One region of the Streptomyces sp. NBC_01255 genome, then DNA from elsewhere that is predicted to be linked to it. Evidence: riboswitches for the same ligand, from Rfam matches in the RefSeq annotation. Region 1 holds a riboswitch; each other region holds the start of a gene.
What was found. Region 1 has a riboswitch for cyclic di-AMP ahead of OG357_RS06510 (M23 family metallopeptidase). Riboswitches for the same ligand answer to the same signal wherever they lie in the genome.
Positions count from the first base shown of each region.

Region 2: it holds a riboswitch for cyclic di-AMP, as region 1 does, so the genes downstream of both, OG357_RS01000 (LysM peptidoglycan-binding domain-containing protein) here and OG357_RS06510 (M23 family metallopeptidase) in region 1, are expected to answer to the same signal.
Region 3: it holds a riboswitch for cyclic di-AMP, as region 1 does, so the genes downstream of both, OG357_RS23710 (transglycosylase family protein) here and OG357_RS06510 (M23 family metallopeptidase) in region 1, are expected to answer to the same signal.

Region 1 covers NZ_CP108474.1:1,517,702-1,523,980, forward strand. Annotated here, with positions in the region: gene OG357_RS06490 (STM4013/SEN3800 family hydrolase) at 1-471, shown strand, start outside; gene OG357_RS06495 (STM4012 family radical SAM protein) at 468-1,814, shown strand; gene OG357_RS06500 (STM4011 family radical SAM protein) at 1,822-2,694, shown strand; gene OG357_RS06505 (SGNH/GDSL hydrolase family protein) at 2,681-3,475, opposite strand; gene OG357_RS06510 (M23 family metallopeptidase) at 3,626-4,660, opposite strand; cyclic di-AMP (ydaO/yuaA leader) riboswitch at 4,665-4,827, opposite strand; gene OG357_RS06515 (tyrosine-protein phosphatase) at 5,216-6,037, shown strand; gene OG357_RS06520 (DUF6126 family protein) at 6,057-6,212, opposite strand; gene OG357_RS06525 (helix-turn-helix domain-containing protein) at 6,262-6,279, opposite strand, start outside.
Region 2 covers NZ_CP108474.1:238,978-245,256, forward strand. Annotated here, with positions in the region: gene OG357_RS00990 (phosphocholine-specific phospholipase C) at 1-1,097, shown strand, start outside; gene OG357_RS00995 (DUF6197 family protein) at 1,158-1,775, opposite strand; cyclic di-AMP (ydaO/yuaA leader) riboswitch at 2,174-2,327, shown strand; gene OG357_RS01000 (LysM peptidoglycan-binding domain-containing protein) at 2,333-3,238, shown strand; gene OG357_RS01005 (alpha/beta family hydrolase) at 3,222-4,517, opposite strand; gene OG357_RS01010 (hypothetical protein) at 4,620-5,216, opposite strand; gene OG357_RS01015 (alpha/beta fold hydrolase) at 5,358-6,122, opposite strand.
Region 3 covers NZ_CP108474.1:5,218,708-5,224,986, forward strand. Annotated here, with positions in the region: gene OG357_RS23700 (cytochrome P450 family protein) at 1-242, shown strand, start outside; gene OG357_RS23705 (transglycosylase family protein) at 427-1,512, shown strand; cyclic di-AMP (ydaO/yuaA leader) riboswitch at 1,767-1,940, shown strand; gene OG357_RS23710 (transglycosylase family protein) at 1,944-2,687, shown strand; gene eno (phosphopyruvate hydratase) at 3,045-4,331, shown strand; gene OG357_RS23720 (FtsB family cell division protein) at 4,442-4,912, shown strand; gene OG357_RS23725 (DUF501 domain-containing protein) at 4,952-5,545, shown strand; gene OG357_RS23730 (Ppx/GppA phosphatase family protein) at 5,542-6,279, shown strand, end outside.

The DNA.
Region 1 (6,279 bases):
GTGGGCTTCTTCAACAAGCAGCCGCCGCTCGGCTCCGTACTCCCCGGCCTGTTCCAGGAGAGCCACTGGGAGCCGTCCTTCGGCGTCGCGTCCCCGACCTCCTTCGCGTCCCAGGTGGACCGCGCCGAGGAGGTCGTCGCCGCGCTCCCCCGCGAGCGCCGGCTCTTCCTCTTCGTCAACGTGTCCGCGCTCCACCAGCCCAACTGGTTCCACAGCCCGGGGGCGACGCCCGAGGCCGGGGACTCCCGGGCCACACACGCGGCGGCCCTCGAATACGTCGACCGGCACATCGGACGCCTCTTCGCCGCGATGAGCAGCCGCCGGCCCTGCTTCGCGATCGTCTGCTCGGACCACGGCACCGCGTACGGGGAGGACGGCCACACCGGACACCGGCTCGGCCACGAGGTCGTGTGGACCGTGCCGTACGCGCAGTTCGTCCTGGACGGCCCCGCGCAGGAGGCGACGGCATGAGCGACACCACCACCCCGCGCCCGTACCGCAGCTACGTCTACGCCTATCCGCACAAGACGGCGTACCGCGCGCTCCCCGACCGGCCGTCCCTCGACGCCCTCTGGGCGGCGGAGCCGAAGGACGCGCTCTCCCTCTACGCGCACATACCGTTCTGCGAGGTCCGCTGCGGGTTCTGCAATCTCTTCACCCGCATCGGCGCCCCCGACGAGCTGACCACCCGCTACCTCGACGCCCTCGACCGCCAGGCCACGGCCGTCCGCGAGGCGCTCGGCGACCCCCGAGGGGACAGCGCTCCCGTGCGGTTCGCCACGGCCGCGTTCGGCGGTGGCACGCCCACCTTCCTCACCGCCGCCGAGCTGGAGCGGCTCTGCGACATCGCCGAGAAGCGGATGGGGGTCGATCTGCGGGCCGTACCGCTGTCCGTCGAGACGTCCCCCGCGACCGCGACCGCCGACCGGCTCACGGTCCTCGCCGAGCGGGGCGCGACCCGCCTCAGCATCGGCGTGCAGAGCTTCGTGGAGGCGGAGGCGCGGGCGGCGGTCCGGCCGCAGCGGCGCGCGGACGTCGAGGCCGCGCTCGGCAGGATCCGGGACACCGGTGTGCCCGTCCTCAACATCGACCTGATCTACGGGATCGACGGCCAGACCGAGGAGTCCTGGCGTTCCTCGCTCGACGCGGCGCTCGCCTGGTGCCCCGAGGAGCTGTACCTCTACCCGCTGTACGTCCGGCCGCTCACCGGTCTCGGCCGGATCTCCCCCGGGGCCGACCGCGAGTGGGACGAGCGGCGGCTGCGCCTCTACCGGTACGGCCGGGACCACCTCCGCGCGCACGGCTACGAGCAGGTGTCGATGCGGATGTTCCGCCGGACGGACGCCGCGCCCCTCGGCCCGGACGACTACGCGTGCCAGACGGACGGGATGATCGGCCTGGGCTGCGGCGCCCGCTCGTACACCTCGGCGCTGCACTACTCCTTCGACTACGCCGTCGACATGCGCGAGATCCGCTCGATCATCGACGCGTACACGGAGACAGAGGACTTCTCCCGCGTCGAGGTCGGCCGGTGGGTCGATGCCGAGGAGGCCCGCCGCCGCCATCTGCTCCAGTCGCTGCTCCAGGCCGAGGGCATGCCGGTCGCCGGCTACGAGGAGCGGTTCGGCTCCTCCCCGTTCGCGGACTTCCCCGCGGAGCTGGCCCGTTTCGCGTCCCTCGGCTGGCTCGACGAGGACGCCCCGGCGGGGCTGCTCCGGCTGTCACCGGAGGGGCTCGCGTACTCGGACGGGCTCGGCCCGGAGCTGTTCTCGCCCGACGTGCGGGCCGCCATGGCCGCGTACGAGCCGAAGTAGGGAAGCCGTGGATCTGACCCTGCTCTACCGCGGCCCGCTCGCCTCCTGCGACTTCGACTGCCCCTACTGCCCCTTCGCCAAACGCCGGGACAGCCGCGAGCAGCTGCGCGCGGACCGGGCCGCGCTCGACCGGTTCACCGGGTGGGCCGCCGGACAGACCGGCGACCGGCTGCGGATCCTCTTCACCCCGTGGGGCGAGGGCCTGGTGCGCTCCTGGTACCGGCGGGCCCTGGTCGACCTGTCACGGCTGCCGCACGTGGAGCGGGTGGCGATCCAGACCAACCTCAGCTGCCGGACCGACTGGCTGGCGGAGGCGGACCCCGAGACCGTCGCCCTCTGGTGCACGTACCACCCGGGCCAGACGCCGTACGAACGCTTCCTCGGCAAGTGCCGCGAGCTGGCCGCCCGGGGCATCCGGTTCAGCGTCGGCGTGGTCGGCCTGCCCGAGCACCGTGACGACGCCCGCCGGCTGCGCGCGGCCCTGCCGCCGCACGTCTACCTCTGGGTGAACGCAGCCGAGGGCCACACGTACACGGACGCGGAGGCCGAGGAGTGGACGGGGATCGACCCGCTCTTCCCCTACAGCAGACGGCCGCACCGCTCGGCGGGGCTGCCGTGCCGTACCGGCGAGTCGGTGATCTCGGTGGACGGCGAGGGGACCGTGCGGCGCTGCCACTTCGTCAAGGCCGAGCTGGGGAACCTGTACGACGGTTCGTACCGCGCCGCGCTGCGCCCCCGGGCCTGCCCCCTCGCCGTCTGCGACTGCCACATCGGCTACGTCCATCTGGAGACGCTGCCGCTGTACGACGTCTTCGCCGGCGGGGTCCTGGAGCGGATCCCGGCCGGCGTCGGCGGCCCCGGCGGTCCTACAGGGGCATGAGGTCGGGGCGCTTCGCCTCGACGTGGTCGCCCGAGCTCTCGCCGCGCAGCCTGCGCCCGATCCAGGGCACGAGGTACTCCTTGGCCCAGTTGAGGTCGTCGCGGCGGACCTCCAGCGTGCCGCGCGGGGGGCGCGGCGGCCACGGCTGGTCCGGGTCGGCGGGCACCGGCAGGCCGAGGACCTGGGCGGCACGCAGGGCGACGCGGGTGTGGCCGTCGGGCGAGAGGTGCAGCCGGTCGTCGTCCCAGGCCCGCAGGTCCTGCACGGACTTGAGCGACCACAGGTCGAGGACCGGGCAGTCGTAGCGGTCCGCGATGGACCGGACGTGGGCCGTGTAGGTGGCGATCTTCCCGCGCAGGTGCCGGAGCACGGGGATGTCACGGGTGTCGAAGCCGGTGGTCACCATGACGGTGCCGACGGCGGAGGTCAGGTCGGCGACGGCGCGCTCGAAGCGCTCGGCCACGTCGTCGGGGTCGGTGCCGGGCCGGATGATGTCGTTGCCGCCGGCACAGAAGGTCACCAGGTCGGGGGCGAGTTCCTTCGCCCGGGGGACCTGTTCCGCCACGATCTGGTCGAGCAGGCGCCCGCGTACGGCCAGGTTGGCGTAGCGGAAGTCGTCGTGCTCCGGCAGCTCGTCGGCGAGCAGCACCGCGAAGCGGTCCGCCCAGCCGACGTACGTCCCGTCGGGCCCGGGGTCTCCGACGCCCTCGGTGAAGCTGTCACCGATCGCCGCGTACGACCCGAATGCGTTCTTGTCTCTTGATCTCGAATCGTCTGCCACGGGAGCACATCCTTCCCTTTCGGATGTGACCTACGCGACCGTAAGGAGGGGTTGACGCAGGGTGACATATGCCACCGATAAAGATTCTCCCAAGCCGGAATACGCCGACGGCCCGGCACACATGTGCCGGGCCGTCAGGGAGCGTCCGTGTCAGACGGAGACGCCGTGCTGGCGCAGGTAGGCCAGCGGGTCGACGTCGGAGCCGTAGCTCGGGGAGGTGCGGATCTCGAAGTGCAGGTGCGGGCCGGTGGAGTTGCCGGTCGAGCCGGAGAGGCCGATCTGCTGGCCGCCGGTGACGGTCTGGCCGGACGAGACGGAGAGGGAGGAGAGGTGCGCGTACTGCGAGTAGTTGCCGTCGGCGTGCTGGATGACGACCTCGTTGCCGTAGGCGCCGCTCCAGCCGGCGGAGACGACCGTGCCGGCGCCGACGGCGCGGACGGTGGTGCCGGAGGAGGCGGTGAAGTCGACACCGGTGTGGTAGCCGGAGGACCACATGGAGCCGGAGGCGCGGTACGGGGTGGAGAAGCCGGCGCTGACGGGGGCGACCCAGCCGGACGCGGAGGTCGAGGCCCCGGACGACTGGGAGGTCTGCGACGACTGCGACGAGGAGGACTCGGCGGAGGCGGCGGCCGGAGCGGCGGCGCGCTGGCTGCTGCGCGAGGCACGCGAGGAGTCGCCGTTCTTCTCGGAGCTCTGCGTGCTCTCGGGAGCGGCCTTCGGGGCGGCCTTCGGAGCCGCCTTCGGGGCGGCGGCCTTGGGCGCGGCGCTCTTCGGAGCGGCGGCGGCGGTGTTCTTCGCGCCGAGCGTGAGCTTCATGCCGGGCAGGATCAGCGAGGGGTTCTCGCCGACGACCTGGCGGTTGTCCGCGTAGAGCTTCTGCCAGCCGCCTGCGAGGTGGTGCTCGGTGGCGATCTTCGACAGGTAGTCGCCGCTGACGACGGAGTACGTCTTCGGCGCGGCCTTCGCGGCGGCGGTGGGCGCGGCCTGGAGGGCGGCGGGCGCCTTCACCTGAGCGGCGGCGACGGCCTGGGCGGGGACGGCGGCCGGGGCGGCCTGCTCGGCGGCGTGGGCTCCGGTGGCGCCGAGGAGCGGAAGGGCGACGACGGCGCCTCCCGTACTGGCGACGACGAGACCACGCGTGATGGAATTGATCTTGGGACGGCGGTGCTTACCCTTCGCGGGCATGGCGAATTCCTCTCCGGCGCCTACGAGGTGAGCTGTCGGGTTCGGACTGGAGATGCCCGGCCGCGTTCTCACGCGGCTTCACCCCGAGCCGTCCTGTTGTCGCGGGACCGGCGTACTTCCTGGGTCCCCCGCTCCTGCCACGCATGGGATGAGTGCGGATTCCGGACGGTGGCAGGATTCGGCGGTCCGACCGGATTGACGGTGACGCTAGACGAGCGGGGTCGGAGCGAACAAGCCGCAGATTTCCTCCGGCATTACCCGGGCCGCATTCCGGGCGGAATTCCGGTCACCCTCCGTCGATGACGGTCCTTCGATTTCCTTTTTCCGTACGGCAATTGCCCGGGGCCTTCGGCCACGATCCGTCACATCTATGACCCTGCTCACGCGGCATCGCCCATCTCGCCTGCAACCAGGGCGTGTTCCCCTTAACGCCTCATTTCGGACAGATCACCCATTCCCGTCCGAGGGGGTGCGCCGACCCCGTCCCACCTGGATGATTGCCCTAGGAACCGATCTCGCATCGGGCCCCCGAACGACGACCCCCCAGGAGCATCCGTGACGCAGCAGCTGCCGCAGGTCCCGCCCACCGAAGCGAACGAACCCGAGCTGGCCGAGGTCCGCAACTTCCGGGACGTGGGCGGCCTGCCGACGACGGACGGGCGCGCCGTGCGGCCCGGACGCCTCTTCCGCAGCGGCCACCTCGCCCACGCCACCGAGACCGACGCCGCCTTCCTCGCCTCACTGGGCCTGCACACCGTCTTCGACTTCCGCAACGAGGCCGACCGCAAGGTCGAGGGTGCGGACGTCGAGCTCCCCGGCGTGCGAAACGTGAACATACCCCTCAACGACCCCGCCGACGGCAAGGAGTTCTGGAAGCTGGTGTGCGACGGCGACATCGCGCAGTTGCGGGACATCCTGGGCGACGGCAAGGCGGCGGCCCGTATGTCCGACTCGTACCGGAAGATGGTGGTCGAGCGGACGTCGGAGCACAGCCGGATCCTGCACTCCATGGCCGAGGAGAGCGTCCCGGCCCTGATGCACTGCGCGGCGGGCAAGGACCGCGCCGGCCTCTCCATCGCGATCACGCTGCTCGCCCTCGGCGTCGAGGTCGAGGCGATCGAGGCGGACTACGTGAAGTCGAACGACCCGCACCGCCGCTACAAGGTGCGCCGCAGCTCCACCGGCGCGGACGCGATGTCGCCCGAGGTGATGGAGCTGCTGAGCCCGCTCTTCGACGCGCGGGTGGAGTATCTGCGGGGCGCCTTCGAGACGATCGAGGCGACGTGGGGCTCGGTCGAGACCTACCTCACGGAGGGGCTGAAGCTGGCCCCCGAGACCCGCGAGCGGCTGCGGGAGCGCTTCCTCACGGAGGCGTGAGCCCGCCCGGGGCGCCGCTCTACTGGTTCTGCCCGCCGAGCATGAAGAGCAGGTAGAGGAAGCCGGCGAAGAGGTGCCCGGCGATCAGGTACGCGAAGAGGCGGAGGGCCAGCCCCTTGGGAAACTTGCCTTCCCCGCGCTCTTCACCGGTGACAGGTCGTGACTTCTCGGACATCTCGGTCCTTTTCTGGCGAAGGGGCACGTTCTCACGAGGAGGCGCGGTATCAGCGCCGGTGCGGGGT
Region 2 (6,279 bases), 1.3 Mb from region 1:
TCGTCTACCGCGCGCTGGCCGCCGACTCCGAGGTCTTCGACTCGACGGTGCTGTTCCTCAACTACGACGAGAACGACGGCTTCTTCGACCACGTGCCGCCGCCGGTCGCCCCGCCGGGGACACCGGGCGAGTACCTGGACGGCGTGCCGATCGGACTGGGCTTCCGTGTCCCCATGCTTGTCATGTCCCCGTGGACCCGGGGCGGTTGGGTGAGCTCCGAGGTCTTCGACCACACCTCCGTCCTCCGCTTCATGGAGACCTGGACGGCGGCCCTCGGCACACCGGCCACCTGTCCGAACATCAGCGCCTGGCGGCGCCGGGTGACGGGCGACCTGACGAGCGTCTTCGACTTCGCCCACCCGGTGTACGGAGTGCCCGCCGGCCTCCCCTCCACGGCGAAGGTGATCGGCCAGGCCACCTGCGGCCCGCTGCCGAACCCGGCGCCGCAGAACAACGCGCAGCCCGCGCAGGAGTCCGGCACCCGCCCGGCGCGCGCCCTGCCGTACCAGGTGAACGGCAACCTCGACCGGTTCGAGTTCGGTGCCGCCGGCAAGATCCTGGCCTGGTTCTCGATGACGAACCAGGGGGTGGAGGCCAAGCAGGCGGCGCACTTCTCGATCCACCCGCACCAGCACCGCGACACGGCCGCCTGGCAGTACACGGTCGACGCGGGCGGCACGGCCTCCGACTACTTCAACATCGGGCTCGGGTCGGGATCCGGGAAGTACGACATCTCGATGATGGGCCCCAACCGCTTCCTGCGGCGCTTCACCGGCGACGCGTCCAAGGCCGGCAAGGCCGTGGAGGTCGCGGCCCGGTTCGCGCCGGAGGCGGGGACGGGCCGGACGGCCCTGTGGTTCAGGATGACCAACACCTCGGCTGCTCCGGTGACGTTCACGATCCGCTCGAACGCCTACCGCACGGACGGACCGTGGACCTACACGGTCCCGGCGAACTCCAGCCGCGAGGACTTCTTCAACGCGGTGGCCTACAACGGCGGCTGGTACGACTTCACGATCCTCGCCGACATCGACGGGACCTGGTCACGCCGGTACACCGGCCACATCGAGACCGGAGCCCCGAGCGTCACCGGCTGAACCCGCGCACGCCGGCCGGTCGCACCGGCCGGTGTCACCGGCAGGGCTCACCGACAGGACTCACCGGCCGGCGTGCGCGGCGCGGCGGATCGTCGCGTCGAGGAGGCCCACCGCGTCGGCGGCCGTACGGCCGGGGGCCCGGTTCCACGGACCGATCAGCTCGCCCCATCCCTGCGACCGGAGCTCGGTCATGATCCAGGCGGCCGCCTCGTTCATGGTGTCCGCGCTGCCGTAGCCGAGGCGGTGGGCTGCGAGGAGCGCGCCGCAGACACAGCGCGCTCCCCGCGCGTCGCGCAGCTTGTACGGCGCGTTCTGCCAGCCCCACTCCGTGAGCACCAGCCGCGCGTAGCCGAGGTGGACCGAGGGGCGCAGCTCGGGACGGCCGATCCGGCGCCAGGCGTGCAGTCGGTCCGGGAGTACGGCTCCGATGCGGCCGGGGAGCGTCTCGACGGGGGCCGACGGCGGGAGCGCGTCGAGCGCGTCGGCCACGAGCCGGTCCACGGACACGGTGAGGAGGGCCCGCCAGTCCGCGGGCTCGGGCGTCCGCTCCGGCGCGGGGGCCGGCCGAGCGGGGGCGGTCCAGTCGGTGACGATCCGCTGCCAGGTGGCGCTCTCGAAGAGAGCGGCCGCCTCGCGGTCGAGGGTGTCCGGGCTGATCGGGGCGATGGAGGTCGGCATCCGGGTGGCTCCTGGGTCGGGTACCTCCATCCTTCAAGAAGAATGTCTAGTTTGCGACTTTTGCCCGCACTGGGCGTGCCCCACTCGCACCAGCGCGGGCGAACAGCCCACCTCGGCCAATTTCCGCCCATTTACTCACCAACGGAATTACATCGCATATTCGGACATTACTCTCCTGGTGACGCGGTTCACTTTCTCTCGCCCTCGTCAGGGACCCGTACACCCGCAGCCCGTACCGCACACGGAAGTTCACCGCCTCCCGAGCCCGGTCGATCTTGAATTCCCTGAATTCGGAGATCCAATTCCGGGAGCCGGCGATCAGATCCTCTTGTTATCCGGCGCAATGCTGGCCTACGGTCACCCCCATTCGAGCGGAACGCCTAATCCTGCCGCCGCCCGAAAACACCTCCCTTTCACCCGACGGCAGGAGCGGGGGACCCACGAATTCGCCGGTCCGGAATCCGGAACGGCTCGGGGTGCAGCCGCGTGTGCGCGGCCGGACATCTCCCGTCCGAACCCGACAGCTCACCCCGCAGGCGCCGGAGAGGACATCCGTCATGCCTGCACACGGTAAGCACCGCCGCCCCCGTCGCCGCACCGTCTCCCGCGGCCTCGCGCTCGCCGGCACGGGCGGCGCCGCCCTGGCCCTGCCGCTGGTCGTCCCCGCCACGGCCGGCGCCGAGACCGTTTCGGCCGCACCGAAGATCGCCGCGCAGCCCTTCGCCGCGCATTCCTTCGCGGCCCAGCCCGCCGCTCCGGCTGCCGCTCCCTCGGCCCCCGCCGCCGCGCGCACGTACACCGTGGTGAGTGGTGACTCGCTTTCCCTGATCGCCCAGAAGAAGGGAATTCAGGGCGGCTGGAAGTCGATTTACCGGGCCAACAAGTCCGCCGTGGGTGACAATCCGTCACTCATTCACCCCGGTCTCGAACTGACGATTCGTCGGGATTCCGCGAAGCCCGCCACGAAGCCCGCCCCGGTATCCGCGACCGCGCAGAAGAAGAGCTCCACGACCACGGAGCGGGCGAGCCGCTCCGAGCGCCGTGCCGCGGCCCCGGCCGCCGCCTCGGGTGCCTCCGCCGCGCAGGCGGCGCCCGCCGCCGCGCCCGCCGTCAAGGCCGCCCCGGCCGCCGCCACCCAGTACGCCGACAACCTCGACGGCTGGATCCGGCAGTCGCTGGACATCATGGCCCAGCGCGGCATCCCCGGTTCGTACGACGGAATCCTCCGCAACGTGATGCGCGAGTCCTCCGGCAACCCCCGGGCCATCAACCTCTGGGACTCGAACGCCGTGGCCGGCACCCCCTCGAAGGGTCTGCTCCAGGTCATCCAGCCGACCTTCGACGCCTACCACGTCCCGGGCACGTCCACGGACCTGTTCGACCCGGTCGCCAACATCACGGCCGCCTGCAACTACGCGGCCGACCGCTACGGCTCCATCGACAACGTCAACGGGGCCTACTGAGCCGGAACCACTCGGCGAACCAGTCCGTGGCGAGCTCCGCCACCTCCTCCAGGGCGCCCGGCTCCTCGAAGAGGTGGGTGGCCCCGGGGACGACGGTCAGCCGGTTCTCGCAGCGCAGCAAGGCCTGAGCGCGTCTGTTGAGGTCCAGCACGAGCGCGTCCCGGCCGCCCACCACCAGGAGGGTCGGGGCGCGCACCCGGCCCAGGTGCTCGCCCGCCAGGTCGGGCCGGCCGCCGCGTGAGACGACGGCGGCGACGCCGGAACCGGGATCGGCCGCCGCCCACAGCGCGGCGGCCGCGCCCGTGCTCGCCCCGAAGTAGCCGAGCGGCAGCTCGCCGCCCTCGGGGTGCCCGGCCAGCCACTCCGTGGCGCTCGCCAGCCGTCCGGCGAGCAGCGGGGTGTCGAAGACGTGTGCCCGGTCGGTCGCCTCGGCCTCGGTGAGCAGGTCGAAGAGCAGCGTCCCGAGACCTGCCCGGTTCAGGGCCGCCGCGACCGCGCGGTTCCGCGGACTGTGCCGGCTGCTGCCGCTTCCGTGGGCGAAGAGGACGATGCCGGTCGCGCCGTCGGGGACGGCGAGCCGTCCGGCGAGGGTGGCGCCGGTCGCCGGGATCCGGACGTCCGTGTCCCGGACGACGGGGTCGCGCGCGGCCCGGCTGCGGGCGAGGCAGTCGAGCACCTCCGCGTCGGACGTCTGCGAGAAGTCGCGGTAGAACTGGCCGATCGCGTAGAAGAAGTCGGGCTCGCGGACGCTGACGGTCTCGTCGGCCTCGCCGCCGAGGCGGGCGGTCCAGCCGGGCGGCGCGACCGGGACCGCGAGGACGATCCGCGCGGCACCCTTGGCCCGGACCACCCGGCAGGCGGCCAGCGCCGTCGCGCCCGTGGCGAGCCCGTCGTCGACGATGACGACCGTCCTGCCGTCGAGCGGCACGGGCGGGCGGCTGCCCCGGTAACGGTGCGTGCGCTCTTCGAGCTCGACGTGCTCACGCTCCTCCACGGCCGCGAGGTCCCGCTCGCCCACGCCGGTCTCGCGCAGCACCTGGTCGTTGAGGACGCGTACGCCGCCTTCCCCCAGGGCGCCCATCGCGAGCTCCGGCTGGTACGGCACCCCCAGTTTGCGCACGAGACAGATGTCGAGGGGCGCGTCGAGCGCGTCGGCGACCTGCGCGGCCACCGGTACTCCGCCGCGCGGGAGGCCCAGGACCACGACGTCCTGGCCCTTGAGGTGGTCGAGACGGGCGGCCAGCTGCCGGCCCGCGTCGGTGCGATCGCTGAAGTCCATGGTCCGCCGCCCTTCCGCACGCGGCCCGGGCGCCGGGAGGAACGGTGTGTCCCGTCCCCTGCCCGTCTCTCCAGGGTAGACGGGTCGCCCCCGCGGGACAGGTCAGCGGGACTGCAGGGCGTCGAGGGCGACGGCCTGGGCTATCGCGAGCCGCCGGTCGAGCTCCGGGTCGGCTATGTCCACGACGTACCGGTCGCGCACTCCGAAACGCTTCTCGACGGACATGACGGGCCGTCCGGCCTCGGCGAAGTCGAAGTGGTACGGCACGACGAAGGGGAGCAGCTCCGTGAAGGGGAGGAACTCCCAGCCGCGCCGCAGGATCCCCACGGTCCGGTTCCGCTCCTGTCCGGTGGTCTCCTGGGCCTCCCCTTCCCGGTTCAGGTGCCAGGTGCTGCGCAGCAGGGACGCACCGAAGTCCTTGCGGAAGCCGCCCAGCCGTGTGCCGGAGGCGCCGTGGACGTCGTAGGTCGCACCGAGGTCGATGACCTGCCGGGCCCGGAAGGTGAAGAGGACCTGGCGCTGGGACTCGTCGGTGTAGAAGGTGACGTGCTCCTTGAGGGCCATCCGCTTCTGGTGGGCGAAGGCGACCAGTTCGGCCTCCTCGCCGTCCGGGCCCATGGTGTGCACCAGATAGCGGTTGGCCATCAGGGTGACCTTCTGCCGCACCAGGAAGCGGTGCTGCGACTGTGCGAGGCCCATCGGTTGTGCTCCTGCCGGTCCTGGACGGTCCGTCGGAGACCGTCCCGTGGGGGTGTGAGCACGATGATCCGATGCGGCGCCGGCCCACCGCTGTCCTCGAAAGTCGTCGGTCCCGACGACCTTCGGATACGGAAGGTCCCGTCAGGCGGCGAGAAAGGCCTCGATGGCCTCGGCGAGGGCCTGCGGTGTCTCCTCGGGGGCGTAATGGCCCGCGTCCTTGAGCACGTGGAGGCGCGCGTTCGGGTACCAGCGCAGCCAGGTGGCCTCCATCGCCTCCGTACCGAGCGCGGGATCGTGGGCGCCGACGACGAGGAGGACGGGGGTGGGGTTGTCGCGGACGCGCTCGTGGAAGTCGGGGCCGGACCAGGAGTCCAGATAGGCCCGGAAGGCCGTCGCCGAGGAGCGGCTGACGGAACGCTCGACGAGGGCGCTCAGCCAGGCGTCGTCGTACCGGCCGCCGGTGGTGTTGTCGATGATCGCGCGCCGGTTCGCCGGGGCGTCGGCGGCGCCGGCGAACAAGTCCCAGGTCTCTCCGTCGAGCGGGAATCCCGCGGCGGAGACGGGTGAGATGCCGATGAGGGAGCGGACACGGTCGGGCGCGTCGAGAAGCATCAGCTGGGCCGCCTTGCCGCCCATCGAGTGTCCGATGACGGAGAACGAGTCCCAGCCGAGGTCGTCGGCGACGGCGAGGGCGTCGGCGGCGGTCTCCTCCATCGTGAAGGCGCCGTCGATGCCGCGGGCCTCGCCGTAGCCCCGGCAGTCGACGAAGGCGTACGTGCCGGCGGCCTCGTCGAGATGGGCGCGCAGCGGGGCGAAACTGGTGCGGTCGCCGAACCAGTTGTGGAGGACGAGGGCCCGGCCGGGGCCTTCGCCTTGAACGTCGTACGGAAGAACCCGGCCCGTCATCGTGCCCCCTGGCAGCGAGGTGGCGGCGCCGCGCGTCGATGGCGGCACCGGTGGTGGTCGACGACCGAGTGTGACGGTGCGGGCGCGTGCGGTCAACAAGGCCGGGCGGGGGCACACCATGTTCCGGTCGCTCGGGCGGCGTCTCGAGCCGTGCCCG
Region 3 (6,279 bases), 3.7 Mb from region 1:
ACACGCTGGACCTCTCCCGGCGCGACAACCAGCACCTCGGGTACGGGCACGGCATCCACTACTGCCTGGGGGCGCCGCTCGCCCGCCTGGAAGGACAGGCCGCGCTGGCCACGCTCCTGACGCGCCTGCCCGACCTGCGACTTGCGGCCGATCCCGCCGAACTGCGGTGGCGCGGCGGGCTCATCATGCGGGGATTGCGCACGCTTCCGGTTGATTTCACCCCTTCCGTACGCCTCCTGTGAGTTGACGGACCGTCAGAAATGTGATCTTCACGTGATCGGGGGTCCATCGACTTGTGACGAGCGTTCGAATGCCGCTACGTTTCCCGGCAGTCTCAGCCGTCACGCGAAAGGCCTCCCTATGCGCTCCGGGAACGGACGACACCGTCGCCCCCGTCAGGCCCCCGCCATCGTCGTCGCCGCGGGAGTGACCGGATCCGCTCTGGCGCTGCCGCTGCTCGCCAGTGGCTCCGCCTCCGCCGCCGACGCGGCGACCTGGGACCGGGTCGCCGAGTGCGAGTCCGGTGGCCAGTGGAGTGCCAACTTCGGCAACGGCATGTACGGCGGCCTCCAGTTCACCCAGGACAGCTGGGAGCGGAACGGCGGCCTCGCCTACGCGCCCAGCCCCGACCTGGCCAGCCGCGCCCAGCAGATCGCGATCGCCGACACGGCGCTCGCCGGTGGCAGCAATGACTGGGCCACCTGCGCGCCCATCGCCGGTCTGGCGAACGACGGCAAGGTCACCGGGGTCAACCCGGGCCCCGCCGCTGCCACGAAGGCGCCCACGGGGCCCGTGGCGGAATCGAACCGGACCGCGGGCGTCCCGGTCACCCCGTCGGAGACCGCCGCTGCCGAGAAGGCCACCGCCGCGGAGAGGGCCGCCAAGGCCACCGCGACCACCGAGGCCGCCGAGTCGCCCCGTACCGCGTCGAAGGCCCCCGCCGCGCCCGCCACCCCTGTCAGCCCCACCGCGCCGGTCAGCCCGACCGCGCCGGCGACGGCGGCCACGCCGACCGCCCCGGGCACGGCGACCACGCCGGCCACGCCGGTCGGCCCGACCGCGCCGGGCACCTCGACCACCACCCCGGCAGCGCCCGACGCGTCCCTGACGCCCGTATCGCCCGAGACGCCGAAGGGTGACGCCTCGTCGGCCACGCCCGGCACCGGCAAGCACCGGGGCGACGCAGCTCCGGAGGAAACCGGCAAGACGGACACTCCTGCCGAATCCGGAAAGCATGCTTCATCGACGGACAAGCTGGCGGAAAGCCCCGCCGGCACGCCCGTCGCTGACGAGGTGAAGAATTCGGACACAACGGACAGTCAGGGCGCTTCGGGCGCGTACACCGTGCGGCCCGGTGACAACCTGTCCGAGATTGCACAGGAGAACGAACTCCCCGGCGGCTGGAACGCCCTCTACGACGCCAACCGCGGGACCGTGGGCATCGATCCGGACCTCATCGTCCCTGGTCAGAGCCTCGACCTGACGATCGGTTCGGAAGCGAAGGCCGAGTAGTTCGGGAGCTTATGTCCGGTTCTGGGCAAGTGAGACATGGGTCTCTTCGCCTCAACTGGCGTGTCCCGTCCGCGAACTTTGCTCCCGTCACCTCCCACCTGCGCAAACGCCCCCCACCGGAGGGCAAGTAGGGGCGATATTTCCGCAATACGCCTCTTTGAACTTCCGGTGGGTCTGTGTCTACGGTCGTAACCGCTCGCCACCGCGGGCCCCGTCGACCGAAACGCCGAATCCTGCCGTCGGCCGATGGGAACGTCGCGTAAGCGCCGTAGGCAGGAGCGGGGGACCCAAGGTAAGTGCCGACCCCGGCCGTTGAGACAGACGGCCGACGATCGGCTAGGGGTTAAGTCGCGTGCTAGGACACGCGGCCGGACAACTCATTGGTCCGAACCCGACAGCTCACCTCGTAGGCGTCGGTGAGGAGAATCTCCATGCTGTTTTCCGGCAAGGGCAAACACCGTCGTCCCTCCAAGGCCACCCAGGTCGCCACGCTCGTCGGCGTCACCGGTGTCGCCGTCGCCGCCCCGCTGATGACCGCGGGCACCGCCTCGGCCGCCACGTCCTCCGAGTGGGACCGCGTCGCCCAGTGCGAGTCCGGCGGCAACTGGTCGATCAACACCGGCAACGGGTACTACGGCGGCCTGCAGTTCTCCGCCTCCACCTGGGCCGCGTACGGCGGCACCGCCTACGCCTCGACCGCCAACCAGGCGTCGAAGTCCCAGCAGATCACCATCGCCGAGAAGGTCCTCGCGGGCCAGGGCAAGGGTGCCTGGCCGTCCTGTGGCGTGGGCCTCTCCGGCGCCTCGTACGACGGCGGCTCCGCCGAGAGCGCGCCGCAGCAGGCCGCGCCGAAGCAGGAGACCCAGCAGCAGTCGCAGCCGCAGCGCTCGACCGAGCAGCCGACCACCCGCAGCGAGCAGCGCCAGGCCCCGAAGCAGGCCACGCAGCAGCAGGCCGCCCCGAAGGCCGCCACCAAGAAGACGGTCACCACCCCGACCGGCAAGGTGGTCAAGAAGGGTGACGGCGAGTACAAGGTCGTCGCCGGCGACACCCTCAGCAAGATCGCCGAGGCGCACGGCGTCAAGGGCGGCTGGGCCGAGCTCTTCGAGCTGAACAAGGACGTCGTCGAGAACGCCGACCTCATCTACGTGGGCCAGCAGCTCCACCTCAAGTGAGCCCGGCGGCTCGGGTGAGTCCGGCGGCTCGCCCGACCCCTCCTATGACCCTCCCGCGGTGACCACCCCGGTCCGGCGCACTCTCCCCCGTGCGCGCCGGACCGGGGTTCCGTGTGTCCGGGGTCCGTATGTCAGGGGTCCGTACGTCAGGTTTCCCGGGTTCGGGACGACTTGACGGTTACCGCCCAGTAGATCTGGGGCCCTTCGTCCCGAGATGCATGCCCTTGGGTCCTTTTTCGTCCCAGGGGGCGGGCGCAGGGCCGGCCGGAGCCCCGGAGCCGGTTAGGCTCTTGTCGCAAGGCCAAGCGACCCTGCACCGGCCATGCGTCACATCCAGCGTCACATCCCAAAAAGGAGATGCTCGTGCCGTCCATCGACGTCGTCGTAGCCCGGGAAATCCTGGACTCCCGAGGCAACCCCACGGTCGAGGTCGAGGTCGGCCTCGACGACGGCAGCACCGGTCGTGCTGCTGTTCCGTCCGGTGCCTCCACCGGTGCGTTCGAGGCCATCGAGCTTCGCGACGGTGACCCGAACCGCTACCTCGGCAAGGGTGTCGAGAAGGCCGTCCTCGCCGTCATCGAGCAGATCGGCCCGGAGCTCGTCGGGTACGACGCCACCGAGCAGCGCCTGATCGACCAGGCGATGTTCGACCTCGACGCCACCGAGAACAAGGGCTCGCTCGGCGCCAACGCCATCCTCGGCGTCTCCCTCGCCGTCGCGCACGCCGCGTCCGAGGCCTCGGACCTCCCGCTCTTCCGCTACCTCGGCGGCCCGAACGCGCACCTGCTGCCCGTTCCGATGATGAACATCCTCAACGGTGGGTCGCACGCCGACTCCAACGTGGACATCCAGGAGTTCATGATCGCCCCGATCGGCGCGGAGTCCTTCTCCGAGGCCCTTCGCTGGGGTGCGGAGATCTACCACACCCTCAAGGGCGTGCTGAAGCGCAAGGGCCTCTCCACCGGCCTCGGCGACGAGGGCGGCTTCGCCCCGAACCTGGAGTCGAACCGCGCCGCCCTGGACCTCATCATCGAGGCCATCAAGGAGGCCGGCTACACCCCGGGCACCGACGTCGCGCTCGCACTCGACGTCGCCGCGTCCGAGTTCTACAAGGACGGCTCGTACGAGTTCGAGGGCAAGTCCCGCTCGGCCGCCGAGATGACCGAGTACTACGAGGAGCTCGTCTCCGCGTACCCGATGGTCTCCATCGAGGACCCGCTGTACGAGGACGACTGGGCGGGCTGGAAGGTCCTCACCGACAAGCTGGGCGCCAAGGTCCAGATCGTCGGCGACGACCTCTTCGTCACCAACCCGGAGCGCCTCGCCCGCGGCATCGAGGAGGGCACCGCGAACGCCCTCCTGGTCAAGGTCAACCAGATCGGCTCGCTGACCGAGACTCTGGACGCCGTCGAGCTGGCCCAGCGCAACGGCTTCAAGTGCATGATGTCCCACCGCTCCGGCGAGACCGAGGACGTCACCATCGCCGACCTCGCCGTCGCGGTGAACTGCGGTCAGATCAAGACCGGCGCCCCGGCCCGCTCGGACCGCGTCGCCAAGTACAACCAGCTCCTGCGCATCGAGGAGATCCTCGACGACGCCGCGGTCTACGCCGGCCGCAGCGCCTTCCCGCGCTTCAAGGGCTGATCAGCAGATCAAGGGCTGACACCTCTCCGTAGTGCAGCTTCCGTACGTCCCCGTACTCGGTCCCGTACCGTGTGCGGGGACGTACGTATGAACAGGGGAGGCGACACGACATGGCCGCGAAGGACCGGGACCGGTTCTCGACCGCGACCCGGATCAGGCTGCTCGGCGAGCAGACCGCCGCCCGTGTCTACCGCTCCCAGACCCGCCGCCAGGCCCGCCGCTCCCGGCTCACCGGCCGCGCGGCCTTCCTCGCCCTCGTGGTCTGCTCCCTCGTCGTGGCCCTCGCCTACCCGATGCGGAGCTACGTCTCGCAGCAGGGCGAGATCGCCGACCAGGAGCGCCGGGCGGCCGAGGCGGCCCGGCGGGTCGAGGAGCTGCGGGACGAGAAGGCCCGCCTCCAGGACCCGGCCTACGTCCGCCGCCTCGCCCGCGAGCACCTGCACTACCTGCTGCCCGGCGAGACCGGCTTCACCGTGAACGACCCCGACGCGGAGCAGCGGCCCCGCGCCGACCAGGGAACGGCGGACCGTCCCTGGTACGACAACCTCTGGGACGGCGTCGACCACGCCGACCGCCCCTGACCCCTCCTCCGCGACAACGATCAAGGCAACCGAAAAAACATGGAAACGCCCCCTCCGCAGACCGAACGCACCGAGCCCACCGAGAAGGACATCGCCGCCTTCGAGCTCCAGCTCGGTCGGCCGCCCCGCGGCCTGCGCGCCATCGCGCACCGCTGCCCGTGCGGCAATCCGGACGTCGTCGAGACGGCGCCGCGGCTCCCCGACGGCACGCCGTTCCCGACGACGTACTACCTGACCTGCCCCCGGGCGGCCTCGGCCATCGGCACCCTGGAGGCCAACGGGGTCATGAAGGAGATGCAGGCCCGGCTCGCCACGGACCCGGAGCTCGCCGCCGCCTACCGGGCCGCGCACGAGGACTACATCGCCCGCCGTGACGCGATCGAGGTCCTGGAGGGCTTCCCGAGCGCCGGCGGCATGCCGGACCGCGTCAAGTGCCTGCACGTCCTCGTCGGCCACTCGCTGGCCGCGGGCCCGGGCGTCAACCCGTTCGGCGACGAGGCCCTCGCGATGCTGCCGGAGTGGTGGGCGAAGGGCGCCTGCGTCACGCCGTGCGCCGACAAGGGCGCCGACAAGGGCGCCGACAAGGGCGCCGACAAGGGCGGGGACAAGGAAGAAGAGGAGCAGGGCGAGTGACCCGGGTCGCCGGAATCGACTGCGGGACGAACTCGATCCGTCTCCTCGTCGCCGACGTCCACCCCGAGACGGGTGACCTCGTCGAGCTGGACCGGCGGATGACGATCGTCCGGCTCGGGCAGGGCGTCGACAAGACGGGCCGGCTCGCGCCGGAGGCGCTGGAGCGGACCTTCGCGGCCTGCCGCGAGTACGCCGCGGTCATCGAGGAGCTGGGCGCCGAGAAGCTCCGCTTCGTCGCCACCTCCGCCTCGCGCGACGCCGAGAACCGCCAGGACTTCGTGAACGGGGTCGTGGAGATCCTGGGCGTCGAGCCCGAGGTGATCACCGGCGACCAGGAGGCGGAGTTCTCCTTCACCGGCGCCACCGGCGAGCTGCACGGCACGGAGACGTACCTCGTCGTGGACATCGGCGGCGGCTCGACCGAGTTCGTCACCGGTAACAAGCACGTCGAGGCCGCCCGCTCCGTCGACATCGGCTGCGTCCGGCTGACCGAGCGGCACGTCCGCCACGACCCGCCGACCGCGGAGGAGGTCGCCGCGATCCGCGCCGACGTCCGCGCCGCGCTCGACCTGGCCGCGGAGACCGTGCCGATCGGCACGGCGGACACCCTCGTCGGGCTCGCCGGCTCGGTCACCACCGTCGCCGCGATCGCCCTCGGGCTCACGGAGTACGACTCCGAGAAGATCCACCACTCCCGGATCTCCGCCGAGCGGGTCGCCGAGGTGACCGACCGC